DNA from 2 places in the Bradyrhizobium sp. UFLA05-108 genome. Region 1 is predicted to be linked to the other one. Evidence: predicted binding sites of a transcription regulator. Region 1 holds the regulator's gene; the other holds the start of a gene.
What was found. Region 1 encodes PhoB, which activates phosphate uptake and scavenging genes when phosphate is short. Its sites were predicted from a motif close to TGTCATNNANCTGTCAT; they were not measured.
Positions count from the first base shown of each region.

Region 2: a site for PhoB is predicted at 3,429-3,445, ahead of SO140_RS22570 (phospholipase C). Genes of this name have one in related genera too.

Region 1 is NZ_JBANAZ010000001.1:271,364-279,340, forward strand. Features, by position in the region: gene pstC (phosphate ABC transporter permease subunit PstC) at 1-869, shown strand, start outside; gene pstA (phosphate ABC transporter permease PstA) at 871-1,716, shown strand; gene pstB (phosphate ABC transporter ATP-binding protein PstB) at 1,713-2,531, shown strand; gene phoU (phosphate signaling complex protein PhoU) at 2,543-3,259, shown strand; gene phoB (phosphate regulon transcriptional regulator PhoB) at 3,274-3,981, shown strand; gene SO140_RS01195 (GcrA family cell cycle regulator) at 4,207-4,719, opposite strand; gene SO140_RS01200 (aspartate aminotransferase family protein) at 5,175-6,383, shown strand; gene argF (ornithine carbamoyltransferase) at 6,383-7,306, shown strand; gene SO140_RS01210 (Hsp33 family molecular chaperone) at 7,638-7,977, shown strand, end outside.
Region 2 is NZ_JBANAZ010000031.1:9,877-17,853, forward strand. Features, by position in the region: gene SO140_RS22555 (efflux RND transporter permease subunit) at 1-1,087, opposite strand, end outside; gene SO140_RS22560 (efflux RND transporter periplasmic adaptor subunit) at 1,100-2,293, opposite strand; gene SO140_RS22565 (transporter substrate-binding domain-containing protein) at 2,534-3,325, shown strand; gene SO140_RS22570 (phospholipase C) at 3,504-5,198, shown strand; gene SO140_RS22575 (cytochrome-c peroxidase) at 5,215-6,543, shown strand; gene SO140_RS22580 (acyltransferase family protein) at 6,554-7,789, opposite strand; gene SO140_RS22585 (helix-turn-helix domain-containing protein) at 7,871-7,977, opposite strand, start outside.

The sequences.
Region 1 (7,977 bases):
TCCTCCTGATCCTCGGCGGCATCATCGTGTCGCTGATCGTCGGCGCCTTCCCGGCCATCAGGGAATACGGCCTCGCCTTCCTGTGGACCCAACGTTGGGCGCCCTCTGCCGATCCGCCGGTGCTCGGCGCGCTCGGGCCGATTTACGGCACGCTCGTCACCTCCTTCATCGCAATGCTGATCGCCATTCCCGTCGGCCTCGGCATCGCGATCTTCCTCACCGAGCTCTGCCCGCAATGGCTGCGCCGCCCGATCGGCATGGCGGTCGAGTTGCTCGCCGGCATTCCCTCGATCATCTACGGCATGTGGGGCTTCTTCGTGCTGGGTCCGTTCCTGGCCAACACCTTCCAGCCCTTCATGATCAAGCTGTTCGACGGCGTTCCGGTGCTGGGCGCGATCTTCGCCGGCCCGCCGTCCTATCTCAGCCTGTTCAACGCCTCGCTGATCCTCGCGATCATGGTGCTTCCCTTCATCACCTCGATCTCGGTCGACGTGTTCAAGACCGTGCCGCCGGTCCTGAAGGAAGCCGCCTATGGCGTCGGCTGCACCACCTGGGAAGTCGTGCGCAGCGTGGTGATCCCCTACACGCGCGTCGGCATCATCGGCGGCGTCATGCTGGCACTCGGACGTGCGCTGGGTGAGACCATGGCGGTGACCTTCATCATCGGCAACTCCTTCCGCATCTCGTCGTCGATCTTCGCCCCAGGCACGACCATCTCGGCGGCGATCGCCAGCGAGTTCGCCGAAAGCGACGGCCTGCATCAGTCCGGCCTGATCCTGCTCGGCCTGCTGCTGTTCGTGCTGACGTTCTTCGTGCTCGCCGGCGCGCGGCTGATGCTGCTGCGTCTCGAAAAGAAGGCGGGGAAGTAACATGAACCCGATCTACGCACGCCGCCGCCGCAAGGACATCGTCATCCGTGGTCTCTGCATCGCTGCCGCCGCCTTCGGCGTCACCTGGCTCGCGCTGATCCTGATCACCTTGCTTTACAACGGCCTCACCGGTCTGAACCTTCAGATCTTCGTCGCGGACACTCCGCCTCCGGGCTCGACCGAAGGCGGCCTGCGCAACGCCATCATCGGTTCGATCATCATGACCGTGATCGGCGTCGGCATCGGCGCGCCGCTTGGCCTGTTCGCCGGGACCTATCTCGCCGAATACGGTCGCAACGACAAGTTGACCTCGGTAATCCGCTTCATCAACGACATCCTCTTGTCGGCACCCTCCATCATCATCGGCCTGTTCATCTATGGTGCGGTGGTGGTGCCGATGCGCGGCTTCTCGGCGATCGCCGGCGCGCTGGCGCTGGCCGTCATCGTGATCCCGGTCGTGCTGCGCACCACCGAGGACATGCTGCTGCTGGTGCCGAACGCGCTACGCGAGGCGGCTTCTGCTCTTGGGCTGCCGCGTTCGCTGGTGATCAAGCGGATCGCCTACCGCGCGGCGCGCTCCGGTCTCATCACCGGCGTGCTGCTCGCCACCGCACGCGTCGCCGGCGAGACCGCGCCGCTGCTGTTCACCGCCTTGTCGAACCAGTTCTTCAGCCTCAGCCTGAACAAGACGATGGCGAACCTGCCGGTCACCATCAACAATTTCGTGCAGAGCCCCTATGCCTACTGGAAGCAGTTGGCCTGGAGCGGGGCGCTGCTGATCACCCTGACCGTGCTTGCCCTGAACATTGGCGCGCGCATTCTTGGCGCCGAGAGGACTGCAAAATGAGCGATCTGTCCGTTTCCGTAAGTTCCACCGGGCGTCAGGCGTCTCCGACGCTGCCCGAGGCTCCGGCCAAGGTGACGGTGCGCAATCTCAACTTCTATTATGGCGAGCACCACGCGCTGAAGAACATCAACCTGACGCTCGGCACCAATCGCGTCACGGCGTTCATCGGCCCATCCGGCTGCGGCAAGTCGACCCTGCTGCGCATCTTCAACCGGATGTACGATCTCTATCCGGGACAGCGCGCCACCGGTCAGCTCATGCTGGACCAGACCAACATCCTCGACTCCAAGCTCGACCTCAACCTGCTGCGCGCCCGGGTCGGCATGGTGTTCCAGAAGCCGACGCCGTTCCCGATGACGATCTACGAGAACATCGCCTTCGGCATCCGCCTCTATGAGAAGATCTCCAAATCGGAGATGGACGTCCGCGTCGAGAAGGCGCTGCGCGGCGGCGCGCTGTGGAACGAGGTCAAGGACAAGCTCAACGCCTCCGGCCTGTCGCTCTCCGGCGGCCAGCAGCAGCGTCTCTGCATCGCCCGCACCGTGGCGGTGCGTCCCGAGGTGATCCTGTTCGACGAGCCCTGCTCGGCGCTCGATCCGATCTCGACCGCTAAGGTCGAGGAGCTTATCCAGGAGCTCGCCGAGAACTACACGATCGCGATCGTCACCCACAACATGCAGCAGGCGGCGCGCGTCTCGGACAAGACCGCCTTCATGTATCTCGGCGAGCTGATCGAGTTCGACGAGACCAGCAAGATCTTCACGTCGCCCAGCGACCGGCGTACCCAAGACTACATCACCGGCCGCTTCGGCTGAGGAGACAGGAAATGGCTTCTGAACATACCGCAAAGGCCTTCGACACCGACCTGCAAGAGCTCACGCGGCTCGTTGCGGAGATGGGCGGCCTTGCCGAGCGCATGATCGTCGATTCCGTCGATGCGCTGATCCGCCGTGACGTCGCGCTCGGCCAGCGCGTGGTGGCAACCGACGCCGAGATCGACGCGCTCCAGAAGAAGATCGAGGAGCGCGCCGTGCTCACGATCGCGCGCCGCCAGCCGATGGCGGTCGACTTGCGCGAGATCGTTGGCGCCATGCGCGTCGCGACCGATCTGGAGCGGATCGGCGACCTTGCCAAGAACATGGGCAAGCGCGTCGCCGCGCTCGAGACCGATTTCCATCCGCTAAAGCTGTTCCGCGGCCTGGAACACATGACCGACCTCGTGCAGCAGCAGGTGAAGTCGGTGCTGGACGCCTATGCCGCGCATGACCTGCCGGCGGCGATGGTGGTGTGGAAAGGCGACGAGGAGGTCGACGCGATCTGCACCTCGCTGTTCCGCGAGCTCCTCACCTACATGATGGAGGATCCGCGCAACATCTCGTTCTGCATCCATTTGATGTTCTGCGCCAAGAACATCGAGCGGATCGGCGACCATGCGACCAACATCGCCGAGACCGTTTTTTACATGATCGAAGGTCAGGCCATCGCCGACAAGCGCCCGAAGGGCGACATGACGACCTTCGCCACGACCGTGCCGAACACTTAAGGAGCGACGACGCCATGGGCGCACGCATTCTGGTTGTTGAGGACGAGGAAGCGCTGACCGAGCTATTGCGCTACAACCTCGAAGGCGACGGCTACGATGTCGAGACGGTGATGCGCGGCGATGACGCCGACACCCGCCTCAAGGAGCATATCCCCGACCTGATCGTGCTCGACTGGATGCTGCCGGGCCTGTCCGGCATTGAGCTGTGCCGCAGGCTTCGCGCCAGGCCCGAGACCAAGCAGCTGCCGATCATCATGCTCACGGCACGCGGCGAGGAGAGCGAGCGGGTGCGGGGGCTTGCGACCGGCGCCGACGACTACATCGTCAAGCCGTTCTCGGTACCTGAGTTGCTCGCGCGCGTGAAAGGCCTGCTCCGGCGTGCAAGCCCCGAGCGGCTTGCGACCATACTCGCCTACGGCGACATCGAGCTCGACCGCGAGAAGCGTCGCGTCGCGCGCTCCGGACGGCCGATCGACCTCGGCCCGACCGAATATCGCCTCTTGGAGTTCTTCCTGGAGCATCCCGGCCGGGTGTTCTCGCGTGAACAGCTGCTCGACAGCGTCTGGGGCCGTGACATCTATATCGACGAGCGCACCGTCGACGTCCACATCGGCCGTCTGCGCAAGCTGCTCAATCTCGGCCGCGAGCAGGACCCGATCCGCACCGTCCGTGGCGCCGGCTACGCGCTGGACGATCGTTTCGCGAAGGCGGAGCAGACTTAAGGTTTGCAGGTGGCAGCGGTGATCCAGCGGGCTGCCGCCACATTCTCCGATGTCGTCCCTGCGAAAGCAGGGACCCATAACCACGGGGAGTGGTTTGGCGAAGACTCGGAGTGATCTTCCCGCGCAATAACTGCGCCCTGGATTATGGGTCCCTGCTTTCGCAGGGACGACATCCAATTTGTTGAACCATCGTTGCGCGTCGGCCAGCCCCGCGCGCTGATGACCTCAGCGCGTGCCGGGCTTGGCCGGTGCGCGTCGGCGGTCCGCCGCCGGCTGGTAGGCGACGCGCGAATGCTGCGCGCAGTAGGGCAGGCCCGAGAGCGACTTGCCGCCACAGAAGAAGAAATCCGGGCTCGAGGGATCGCCGACAGGCCAGTGGCAGGTCGCCTCGTTGAGCTCGAGCAGCGACAGGCGCTGGCTCATCGGAACGACGTTGTCGTAGGTGATCGGATCGGGCTCGACCTCGACCTCGAAGGCCTGGGCGAGGGCGGTGTTGCCGCGCGAGATCGGGCGGCTCACCCGCATCATGTGCTGTGCGGGGCGCGCCTTGCGGGGCCGGGGAGCCGCCGAGGACGGGCTCTTGGCGCGACCGGACAGGCCCAGCCGGTGCACCTTGCCGATTACGGCGTTGCGCGTCACATTCCCGAGCTCGGCAGCGATCTGGCTGGCCGAAAGCCCGGCTTCCCAGAGCTTTTTCAATTGCTCGACGCGATCGTCGGACCAGGTCAAAACCGTCATTGCACCCTTCCCTTCGCCGCGCGCCTGCCAATCCTTGGGGCCGCGTGGCGATGTCTAAGCCTCGAAAAACCCGTGCCCCCAGAATCCCTTAAGGCTCGCCGGGCGCGAAAAACGCACCTGAACGTTACGCCGGTACATGAGGACTAAGAGGATCAGAACTGCTGCACGAGATGTCGTATCTGACACGGTAAACGCTACAATATGGCGTGACTCCCGCGCAAGAGTCTGCGGCTCCGCGTCCACATGTTCCGTCGCTAAAAGAACTCAAAATCGCCACCGCAAGACTACGGGTCAGGCGCCTTGCAGGGCCTTCTGGCGGCATTGACAGCGGTTTTTCCAAGCATAAAATGGTGACACGTGCCGCCCTTAAAAGGCGGCACGTTTCGTTTTCCGGGCAGGTCAATGATGCGCTGCGCAAGGCAGCCTCAGCCGGCCCCAACATCCAAGTGACCGCCATGACCAAGAGCGCCGCGACGCATCTGCTTCCCGTTTTCGCCAGGGCCGAGCTCGGCTTCGAGCGCGGCGAAGGCTGCTGGCTGGTCGCAACCAATGGAGAGCGCTATCTCGATTTCACGTCGGGCGTCGCCGTGAATGCGCTCGGTCACGCGCATCCGCATCTGGTCGGGGCTCTGCAGGAGCAGGCGACAAAGCTCTGGCACATGTCGAACCTGTTCCAGAGCCCGGACGGTGAGAAGCTCGCGGTCAGGCTCTGCAACGAGAGCTTTGCGGACTTCGTGTTCTTCTGCAATTCCGGCGCCGAGGCGATGGAATGCGTGATCAAGGTGGTGCGCCGCTATCATGCCACCAAGGGCCATCCCGAGCGCTACCGCATGATCACTTTCGAGGGCGCTTTCCATGGCCGCACGCTGGCAACGCTCGCCGCTACGGGGTCTGCAAAATATCTCGAAGGCTTCGGTCCGCCGATGGACGGCTTCGACCAAGTGCCGCATGATGACCTGGAAGCCGTCAAGAAGGCGATCGGCCCACAGACCGCAGGCATCCTGATCGAGCCGATCCAGGGCGAGGGCGGCGTGCGCTCGGCGTCTCCCGCCTTCTATCGCGCGCTGCGCCAGCTCTGCGACGAGCATGGCCTGCTGCTCGCCTTCGACGAGGTGCAGACCGGCATGGGCCGCACCGGCGAACTCTTTGCACATCGCCGCCTCGGCGTGACCCCTGACGTGATGTCGCTGGCGAAAGCGCTTGGCGGCGGCTTTCCGATCGGCGCGTGCCTTGCGACCGCCGAGGCGGCCTCCGGCATGACGCCCGGCTCGCACGGCTCGACCTTCGGAGGCAATCCGCTCGCCGTGTCCGCGGCGAACGCCGTGCTCGACGTGATGCTCAAGCCCGGCTTCTTCGATCACGTGCAGAAGATGTCGCTGCTGCTCAAGCAGAAGCTCGCCTCCGTGATCGACCGCCATCCTGATGTCGTCAGCGAGGTGCGCGGCGAGGGGCTGTTGATTGGCGTCAAGGCCGTGGTGCCCTCGGGCGATCTCGTCACGGCGCTGCGCAACGAAAAGCTGCTCACCGTCGGCGCGGGCGACAATGTGGTGCGCTTCCTGCCGCCCTTGATCGTCACCGAGGCGGAGATCGAGGAGGGCGTCGCGCGGCTCGAGCGTGCCTGCACCGCGATCGAATCCACTCTCAAGACGCCGGCGGCAAGCTGATGAGCAAGACGCCCAAGCACTTCCTGGACATCAACGAGCTGCCGCTGTCCGAGCTCAAGAGCATGCTCGCCGCCTCCTCCGCCATGAAGGCGAAGCAGAAGGCGCATCAGCCGGTCAAGCCGCTCGAGGGCAAGACGCTGGCGATGATCTTCGAGCGTCCGTCGACGCGGACGCGGGTGTCGTTCGATGTCGCCATGCGCCAGCTCGGCGGCGAGCCCATCATGCTCACCGGTGCCGAGATGCAGCTCGGCCGCGGCGAGACCATCGCCGACACCGCGCGCGTACTGTCGCGCTATGTCGATGCCATCATGATCCGCATCCTCAATCACGATGCACTGCTCGAGCTCGCAGCGCACGCGACTGTGCCTGTCATCAACGGGCTGACGCGGCGCTCGCATCCGTGCCAGGTGATGGCCGACCTCATGACCTATGAGGAGCATCGCGGGCCGATCGAGGGCAAGACGGTGGCCTGGACCGGCGATGACAACAACGTGCTCGCCTCCTGGGCGCATGCCGCCGAGCGCTTCAAGTTCAACCTCAATGTCGCCACCCCGCCGGAGCTCGCGCCGAAGAAGGCGATGCGCGACTGGGTCAAGGCGACGGGCGCCCCGATCATGCTGGGCACCGATCCGGAAGCCGCTGTCCGCGGCGCCGATTGTGTCGTCACCGATACCTGGGTCTCGATGGGCGACAAGGAAGGCGAGCACCGTCACAACGTGCTCAAGCCCTACCAGGTCAACGCCAAGCTGATGTCGCTGGCCAAGCCCGATGCGCTGTTCATGCATTGCCTGCCCGCCCATCGCGGCGAAGAGGTCACCGACGAGGTGATCGATGGCCCGCAGTCCGTCGTGTTCGACGAGGCCGAAAACCGCCTGCACGCGCAGAAGGGTATCTTGGCCTGGTGCTTTGACGCGGTGAAGTGATTGGTCGTCGTCCGGCGGACGATAGTGAGAAATCCGTGACGACGGCAGTATGGAGTTGCTTTCGCCTCATGTTCGGTCGTCGTCCCGGACAAGCGCAGCGAAGCGGAGCGCGGATCCGGGACCCATAGCCACAGGGCGCGGTTTGGTGACGATTCGGAGTTGTCATCTCGCGCCACAACACAATCATGTGGTTATGGGTCGCGGGCTCGCGCCATGCGCGCCCCGGGACGACATCGAATTTGCGGAATCGTAGTGCCGCAAGACTGCACCCGGAACAGGTTGCCTCGCCGCCCCCTTTCATTTCACCTCCTCCGACCCCAGATAGAGCGCCATGGTCTCTCAATCCCCTGACATCAAAGCCGGGCCCGAAAGCCCGGTTCGCGCGCCGTCTTCCGTTCCCGTCGACGATGCGGTGCTGCCCTTCGAGGTCGATGCGCTCGACGTGCGCGGGCGCTTGACCCGGCTCGGGCCCGCGCTCGACGAGATCCTCACCAAGCACGACTATCCCCCGCCGGTCGGCAAGCTGCTCGGCGAGGCCATCGTGCTGACGACGCTGCTCGGCTCGGCGCTGAAATTCGAAGGCCGCTTCATCCTTCAGGCGCAGACTGACGGTCCGGTGTCGTTCCTGGTGGTCGACTTCAAGGCGCCCGACCGCCTGCGCGCCTATGCCC
Region 2 (7,977 bases), on a different contig from region 1:
CCTGCAGGAACACCAGGATCACGACCAGGACCAGGAGACCCGCCTCGATCAGGGTCATGTAGACCTCATGCACCGAGGCCTGCACGAATTTGGTGGTGTCGAACGGCGTGTCGTATTTGATGCCTTCCGGAAATCGCTTGGCGAGTTCCGCCATCTTCTTTTCGACGGCCTGCTCGACCTGCAGCGCATTGGCGCCGGGCGACTGGAACACGCCGATGCCGGTGGCGGGCTGCTTGTTGAGCGAGAATATCTGGCTGTAGGTCTGCGCGCCCAGCTCGACCCAGCCGACGTCGCGCACGCGCGTGACGTCGCCGCTGGTGCCGGTCTTGACGATGATGTTCTCGAACTGCGTGGTGTCGTCGAGGCGTCCGTTGACGTTGAGAGTGTACTGGAACGCCTGACCCGGCGGCGTCGGCGGCGCGCCGACCTGGCCGGCCGACACCTGTTGGCTCTGCTGCTGGATCGCGTTGATGACGTCCTGCGGCACCAGATCGCGGGCCAGCAGCTTGTTGGGATCCAGCCACACCCGCATCGAATACTGGCCGGCGCCGAATACCGTGACGTTGCCAACGCCGGGCAGGCGCGAGAGCTCGTCGCGGATGTTGATGGTGGCGTAGTTGCTCAAATAAAGGCTGTCGAACCTGGAGTCCGGCGAGGTCAGCGTTACGAACAGCAGGATCGAGGTCGACCGTTTCTGCACGGTCACGCCCTGGTTCTGCACCGATTGCGGGAGTTGCGACAAAGCGCTGGAGACGCGGTTCTGCACCAGCACTTGCGCGAAGTTGAGGTCGGTGCCGATCTTGAAGGTCACGGTCAACGTGTAGGTGCCGTCGGAGCCGCTGTAGGACTGCATATAGAGCATGTCCTCGACACCGTTGACCTGCTGCTCGATCGGCAGCGCGACCGTGTCGATCACGGTTTTCGCGCTGGCGCCGGGATAGCGCGTGGTGACCTGCACCGTGGGCGGTACCACGTCCGGATATTGCGCGATTGCGAGGTTGAACAGAGCGACGCCGCCGATCAGGATCATCAGAAGCGCGATGACGTTCGAGAGGACCGGCCGCTCGATGAAGAATTTTGAGATCATGGCCGGCAGCTCCTACTTGGCAGACGCCTGTGGCTGCTCGATCTTCGTCAGCTGCGGATCGATCTTCTGGCCCGGGATCACCCGCAACAAGCCTGCGATCACGACACGGTCGTCCGGCTTCAGGCCGTTCTCGATCACGCGCAGGCCGTTGTCGACCTGACCAATTTGCACCTTGCGCTGCTCGACCGTGTTCTCGTTGTTGACCACCAGCAGATAGCGGCCGCCCTGGTCGCTGCCAAGGGCTGTGTCGGGGACAAGAAGCGCATTCTTGTCCTGGTCGAAGGGCACGCGGACGCGGACGAAATAGCCGGGCAGCAAAACCCGCTTGTCATTGGGAATGAGGCCGCGCACCGCGAGCGTGCCGGTCGACGAGTTGAGGGTGGGCGAGACATAATCGAGGTGGCCCTCATGCGGATAGCCGGTCTCGGTTTGCAGGCCGACCTCGACCGGCAACTGCTTGAGGTCGGCGACGGTCATTCCGCGGCGGGCTGCTTCGGCGCGGATGCGTAGGACGTCCTGCTCATTGACCGTGAAGTTCACCCAGATCGGGTCCAGCGCGACAATGGTCGCGAGCTGCGTCGGGGAGGAGACGCCGACGAGCTCGCCGATCGAGACCAGGTGCGCGCTGACGATGCCGTCGAAAGGCGCCGAGACCTTTGTGTAGCCGTAATTGACCTCGGCGAGCCTCGTGTTGACCTGGGCCTGCTGGAGACTGGCTTGGGCGTTGTCACGGGTGGATGTCGACGTGTCGAGGGTCGATTGTGAGACCGCCTGGCGCTGCACGAGCTCGGTCTGCCGCTTGAAGTCGGCTTCGGCCTGCTTGAGCGTGGCCTGCGCGCCGACCTCGGCGGCCTGCGCCTGTTCGACCTTCAGCTTGTAGGTTTCCGGCTCGATCGTGAAGAGCTGGGTGCCCTGTTTCACGAAGGTGCCGTCCTGATAGTCGATCGTTTGCAAAAAGCCCTGCACGCGGGCCACGAGATCTACGCTCTTGATCGGCGCAGTGTTGCCGGTGGCCTCGACATAGCGCGTCACTGCGCGCTGCACGGGCACTGCGACATCCACCTTGGGCGGCGGCGGCGGCGCGTAGACGTTCTTCTGATCGCACCCCGCAAGTGCGACGACGACGGTCATTGCGGCGAGGAGCCGCCCGATCTGTCCAGGCTGTTGATCGTGCCGTGCGGGACAAGCGAGATTCGCGCGCGTCATTGCGGTGTTCCCCGTCTGTTGTATGCCTGCGGCAGGCCGCCTCGCGATTTGATAGCAACAAACGGGGGGCCGTGGAACACCATAGCCATGGCGGCGCGATGGTCTTGCACTGCGAAGAGCGGCGCGGCATGTGACAGTTTTGTCTGTGATTACGGCAAATCCGCTTTTCACCGGGCGCACGATCGATCACAATTTCGACGGGGTACGGATGACGGACGAGCGGACGGGGAGACACATGACATGCCAATCTCGATCTGGCCGGCCTGCGCCGGTCTCGCGCTCGCGGCGATGATGGCGGTGCCGGCGATGGCGGAGGATCTCAGGGCTGAAATTGCGCCGAGCGGCAAATTGCGCGTCGCCATCGCGATCAGCCCGGCCGGCGGCGCGTTCTGGTCGACCAGGACTGAAGCAGGCTTCGCCGGCGTGCCCGTCGACCTCGGCAAGGCGATGGCGGGCGAGCTCGGCGTGTCAGTCGAATATGTGGTGCACAACAATTCCGGACAGATCACCGACACGGCCGCGAGGGGGAGCTGGGATGTCACGTTCCTGCCGAAGGATCCCGAACGTGAGACCAAGATGGCGTTCGGGCCGATCTACGAGGTCGCCGACGCCACATACATCGTCAAGCCGGGATCGGGCGTGACCAATTTTGCGACGCTCGACCAGCCCGGCATCAAGGTTGCCGCCGTCAACGCCACGACCACGATGCGCGGCGCCGTCGCGCATCTAAAGGCTGCGAAGGTGACGGGCTATCAGACCTATGACGAAATCTTCGAACTCCTGAAGAACGGTGAGATCGACGCCTTCGCGCTGTCGCGCGACCAGCTCAACAAGATGGCGCAAAAGATTCCCGGCACGCGCGTGCTGGACGAGACCTTCAAGAAGACGGTCACTGCGGTCGCCGTGCCACTCGGCCATTCGCAGGCGCTGGCGTTCGTCACCAAGTTCATGACCGATGCGCTCGTCAATGGCACCTTGCGCAGAGCCTATGACGCCAACGGCCTGAAGGACGCGCCGATCCGGACGGAATAGGGCGTCCCTTCGTCGAAACGAGCGCGCTGAGGATCTCGGCCAAACACGCCGCCCAAAAAAAACGCAGCCTCGCGAAGGCCGCGTGATGCGGTCTGCGTCAAACCGACACAGACCTGTCATTCACGGCGGTTAGTTTGCCGCGCGTCGATGTCATAATTTTTGATCTTGGGGCAATAAGATGAAAAACAAACTTCTCGGCACGACCGCGATTCTCGCGGTCGCGATGGCGCTCGTGTGCGGCGCACCGGTGTTCGGTCAGGACGACTTCGATCGCGATCAACGCCACCACCACACCGAGACGCCGATCAAGCATCTCGTGGTCATCTTCAACGAGAACCGCTCGTTCGACAATTATTTCGCAACGTATCCGAATGCGACCAACCCGTCGGGCTCGATTCCTTTCGTTGCCAAGCCGCATACGCCGAAGGTGAACAACCTCGCCAACGCCAACTTGCTGACAAGCAATCCGAACAACAACGCGGCCAACGGCGCCGGCGCGACGAATCCTTTCCGTCTTGACCGCACGCAGGCCAACACTCAGTCGCAGAACCATGCCTACACGCCGGAGCAGCAGGCCTATGACAACGGCAAGGCTGATCTGTTCCCGAAATATACCGGTCGCGGCACAGCCGGCGGCGTCGGTGCTTTCGGCACCACCGGCCAGGTGATGGGCTATTTCGACGGCAACACCGTCACCGCGTTCTGGAATTACGCGCAGCACTTCGCGATGAACGACAATGCCTACACCGACACCTATGGTCCGTCGACGGTGGGCGCGTTGAACGTGATTTCGGGCCAGACCAATGGCGCAGTGGCGGTGCTCGGCAATAATCCCACGCAAATCATCGCAGACGGCCAGGGTGGCCTCACGGTGATCGGCGACCCCGGTCCCGCCTATGATCCTTGCAGCACGCCGGGCTACACGACGCAGGTCACGATGACCGGCAAGAACATTGGTGATCTGCTCAACGATGCCGGCATCAGCTGGGGTTCGTTCATGGGCGGCTTCGATCTTTCCGTGACCAACTCGAACGGCACCACCGGCTGCGCACGCAGCTCGTTTTCGACCGTCGTCGGCGCCGCCAAGGCGGACTATGTTCCGCATCACGCCTGGTTTCAGTTCTACAAGTCGACCGCGAATTCGACCCATGCGCGGCCGAGCTCGGTCCATGCGATCGGCCACACCTACGAGAAGGACGGCAAGACCCTCGATCCCGCCAATCACGGCTACGACCTCGAGGATTTTTACGCGGCGGTGAAGGCAGGCAATCTCCCAGCGGTCTCCTACGTCAAACTGCCTGCCTATCAGGATGGCCATGCTGGCTATTCCGATCCCCTCGACGAGCAGCAGGGAACGGTCGAGCTGATCAACTTCCTCCAGAAGCAGCCCGAGTGGCGCGAGACGGCTGTCATCATCACCTATGACGACTCGGACGGCTGGTATGACCACGCTTACGCCACGCCTACGAGCGCCTCCTACGACACGACCGCCGATCAGCTTAACGGTTCCGGCCAGTGCGGCCTCGGCACCGCCAAGCAGCCGCAACAGAACGGTGTCAGCGGCAAGCCCGTCAACGGCCGTTGCGGTCCCGCCACCCGCGTGCCCTTCGTCGTGATCTCGCCCTACGCCAAGACCAACTTCGTCAGCCACACCGCCATCTCACAGGCTTCGGTGGTGCGCTTCATCGAAGACAACTGGCTGCACGGCAAGCGCCTCGGCGGCGGCTCGTTCGATGCAACGGCCGGTTCGATCATGGATCTGTTCGATTTCCATCAGGACCATGGCCACGATCTCAGGATCGACGCGCTGTTCCTCGACCCGACCTCTGGCACGGTCGTGGTCAGCCCCCCGGACGAGCACCATCACCACTAGGATTATTGGACGTCATATGAACAGCCGCATCGTGTGGCTCCTCGGCGCCGGCCTGCTTTGCATGGCCGGCGCCGTCGTTGCGGCGGAGACGCAAGAGCGTCCGGGCATGAATCCGAATCCGGTTCGCTTCATGCGTCCGCCCGTCGCGCCGCTCTCTGCGATGGCGCAGCTTGGGCGCGAGATCTTCTACGACGCCTCGCTCTCCTCGTCCGGCGCGCTGTCCTGCGCATCGTGCCACAGCCCGGACCACGCCTACGGTCCGCCGAACGACGGGCCGGTGATGCTCGGCGGCCGGACGGTGTCGCAGCAAGGTGCGCGCGCCGTTCCCTCGCTGACTTATCTCGAGCGACAACCGAATTTCAGCATCGGCCCCGACAAGGGCGACGACGACAACGTGATTGATCTCGCGCAGATGGCCGCGCTCGGCCAGCAGGCCGCGCGCGCGACGAAAGTCGCCGGGGGCGCCGGATCCGCTGCCAACATCGTGCCGCAAGGAGGTCTGTTCTGGGACGGCCGCGCCGACACGCTCCAGGAGCAGGCGCTCGGTCCGCTGCTCGATCCCAACGAGATGGACGGCGGTAGCATCGAGGTGGTGGCGGACAAGTTGCGCCACGCGGCTTACGTCCCGCGTTTCACCGAGCTGTTCGGCGCCGGCGTGCTCGAAAACCAGCGGCTGCTGGTCGCGGAGGCGATGTTTGCCGTTGCACGCTATCAGGTGGAAGAGCCGAGCTTCCATCCCTATACGAGCAAGTACGACTACTGGCTGGAGGGCAAGGCGCGGCTTTCCGAAAGTGAGCTGCGCGGCCTCAAATTGTTCAACGATCCCGAGAAGGCCAATTGTGCCGGCTGCCACACCTCCGCGCCGACCCGCGATGGCCTGCCGCCGCTTTTCACGGACCATCAATACGAAGCGCTCGGCGCGCCGCGCAATGCCGCGCTCGCGCGCAACCGCGATCCCGATCATTTCGATCTCGGGGTCTGCGGCCCGTATCGCACCGACATCGCCGAGCAGACGCAATATTGCGGCATGTTCCTGACGCCGACTTTGCGCAACACGGCAATACGCCGCGCCTTCTTCCACAACGGCGTCTTCCGCACGCTCGAAGAGGTGATGGACTTCTACAATTTCCGCGACACCAATCCGGAAAAAGTGTTTCCGCGCGGAGCCGACGGGATCGTGCTGAAATACGACGACCTGCCGGCGAAATATCACGCCAATGTCGACGTCAGCGATCCGCCGTTCGACCGCCACCTCGGCGACACGCCGGCGATGACGGCGCAGGACGAAGCTGACATCATCGCCTTCCTGAAGACGCTGACGGACGGCTATCAGCCGGAGCGCTGAGCTCGGGGCCTCACGGCGCGACGGGACCTGCGACGGCGATGGCGTGCGGTTGCTCGCGCCGCAAGCGGCGGCCGTTCAGCACCGTGCCGATGAAGGTGTAACGCACCATCCATTGGTAGCTCGCCAGCATCACGGGAATGGCGACCACGAGAATGGCTGCGAATTTGAACGGCCATGCCCAATCGAGCTGGGAGACCACGACCTGGAGCGCCATGACGATCGGCATGTGGATGAGATAGAGCCAATAGGAGGCATCGGCGAGATAGCGTCGGGCCGGGCTGAAGCCGGACAGAAACCGCAGCGCAAGCCCGATGATAGCAAAAGTCGTCGTCCAGATCGCAGGCGCGTAACAGATGGCGCTGGCGAGCCTGATCGTTCCGACGCTGACCGGCAAGGCCCGCGCAGCCGGAGAAGACAGCACAAGCGTCAGGACGAAGCTGATAGCAATCAGAATGACGGCGGCGACGAGATTGGAGAGCCAGCGCGTCCTCAAGGTGCCGAGCAGATCGATCTGGCGATGCAGGAGCCAGCCGAAGCCGAACGCGACGCCGTAGCTGATCAACGCCTGCGCGTTGGTCAGGAAAGACTGATCCGGCGTGCGGACGCCGAACCAGCCGATCCATTTCGGATCGAGGCTGAGAGCGACGCCGATCGGCAGGGCGAGAAGCAGAGGCGCCAACCGGCTTCCCATGAGGTGGGCGATCAGCCGGTCGACGCCGGCGCGAAACCGGCCGGTCCGGTCCAGCCGGACAATGCCGCCGCGTAGCAGCAGCGTGGCGGCATAGAGTTCCAGCAGCACGTAGAGAAACCAGAAATGGGCGAGGGGAAATTTGGGCAGCGCCGGAGGCCAGGGACTGCCCGACACCGGTCCACCATGCGGGAAGGCGCTGGCCCAGATCGTGACGGCTGCCATCGCTGCGAAAATAATCGGCCAGCCGACGAGGAGCGGAAGTCCTATCCGGTGCAGCCGATCGGCAATGAAGTCGCGCGGCCCGCGGCGATGGAAGCTCATATGGGCGAAAAAGCCCGCCATGACGAAGAAAGTCGTCATCCGGAACACGTGGATGACGAAGAACAGCAGCGCCAATGTCGTGCTGGGCTGGGTGTCCTGGATCACCCAGAACCGTGTCGGCGCCGGGACGAACGAGAGCGTTGCGTGCAGGACGATGCCGAGCAGGAGCGCAAAGCCCCTGACGGCATCGAGGGCGTGGAGACGTTCCGCAGCGGAAGTGGTCGGGCTGGACATGAAGGCCTCGGGGATAGGAGGGACGACGTCAGTGAGCCTGCCGGACGGCGAGGATCCGCTCTCGCCCGATCCACAATTCGGCTAGCCGAATCCTTGGGACGATTGGCCGATTTTGCGATTCGTCTCGCTTTCGACCTCCGGCGGCTGCGCGCGCGCCAGGGCGTCGCGCCGGAATTCGGTGGGCGTCA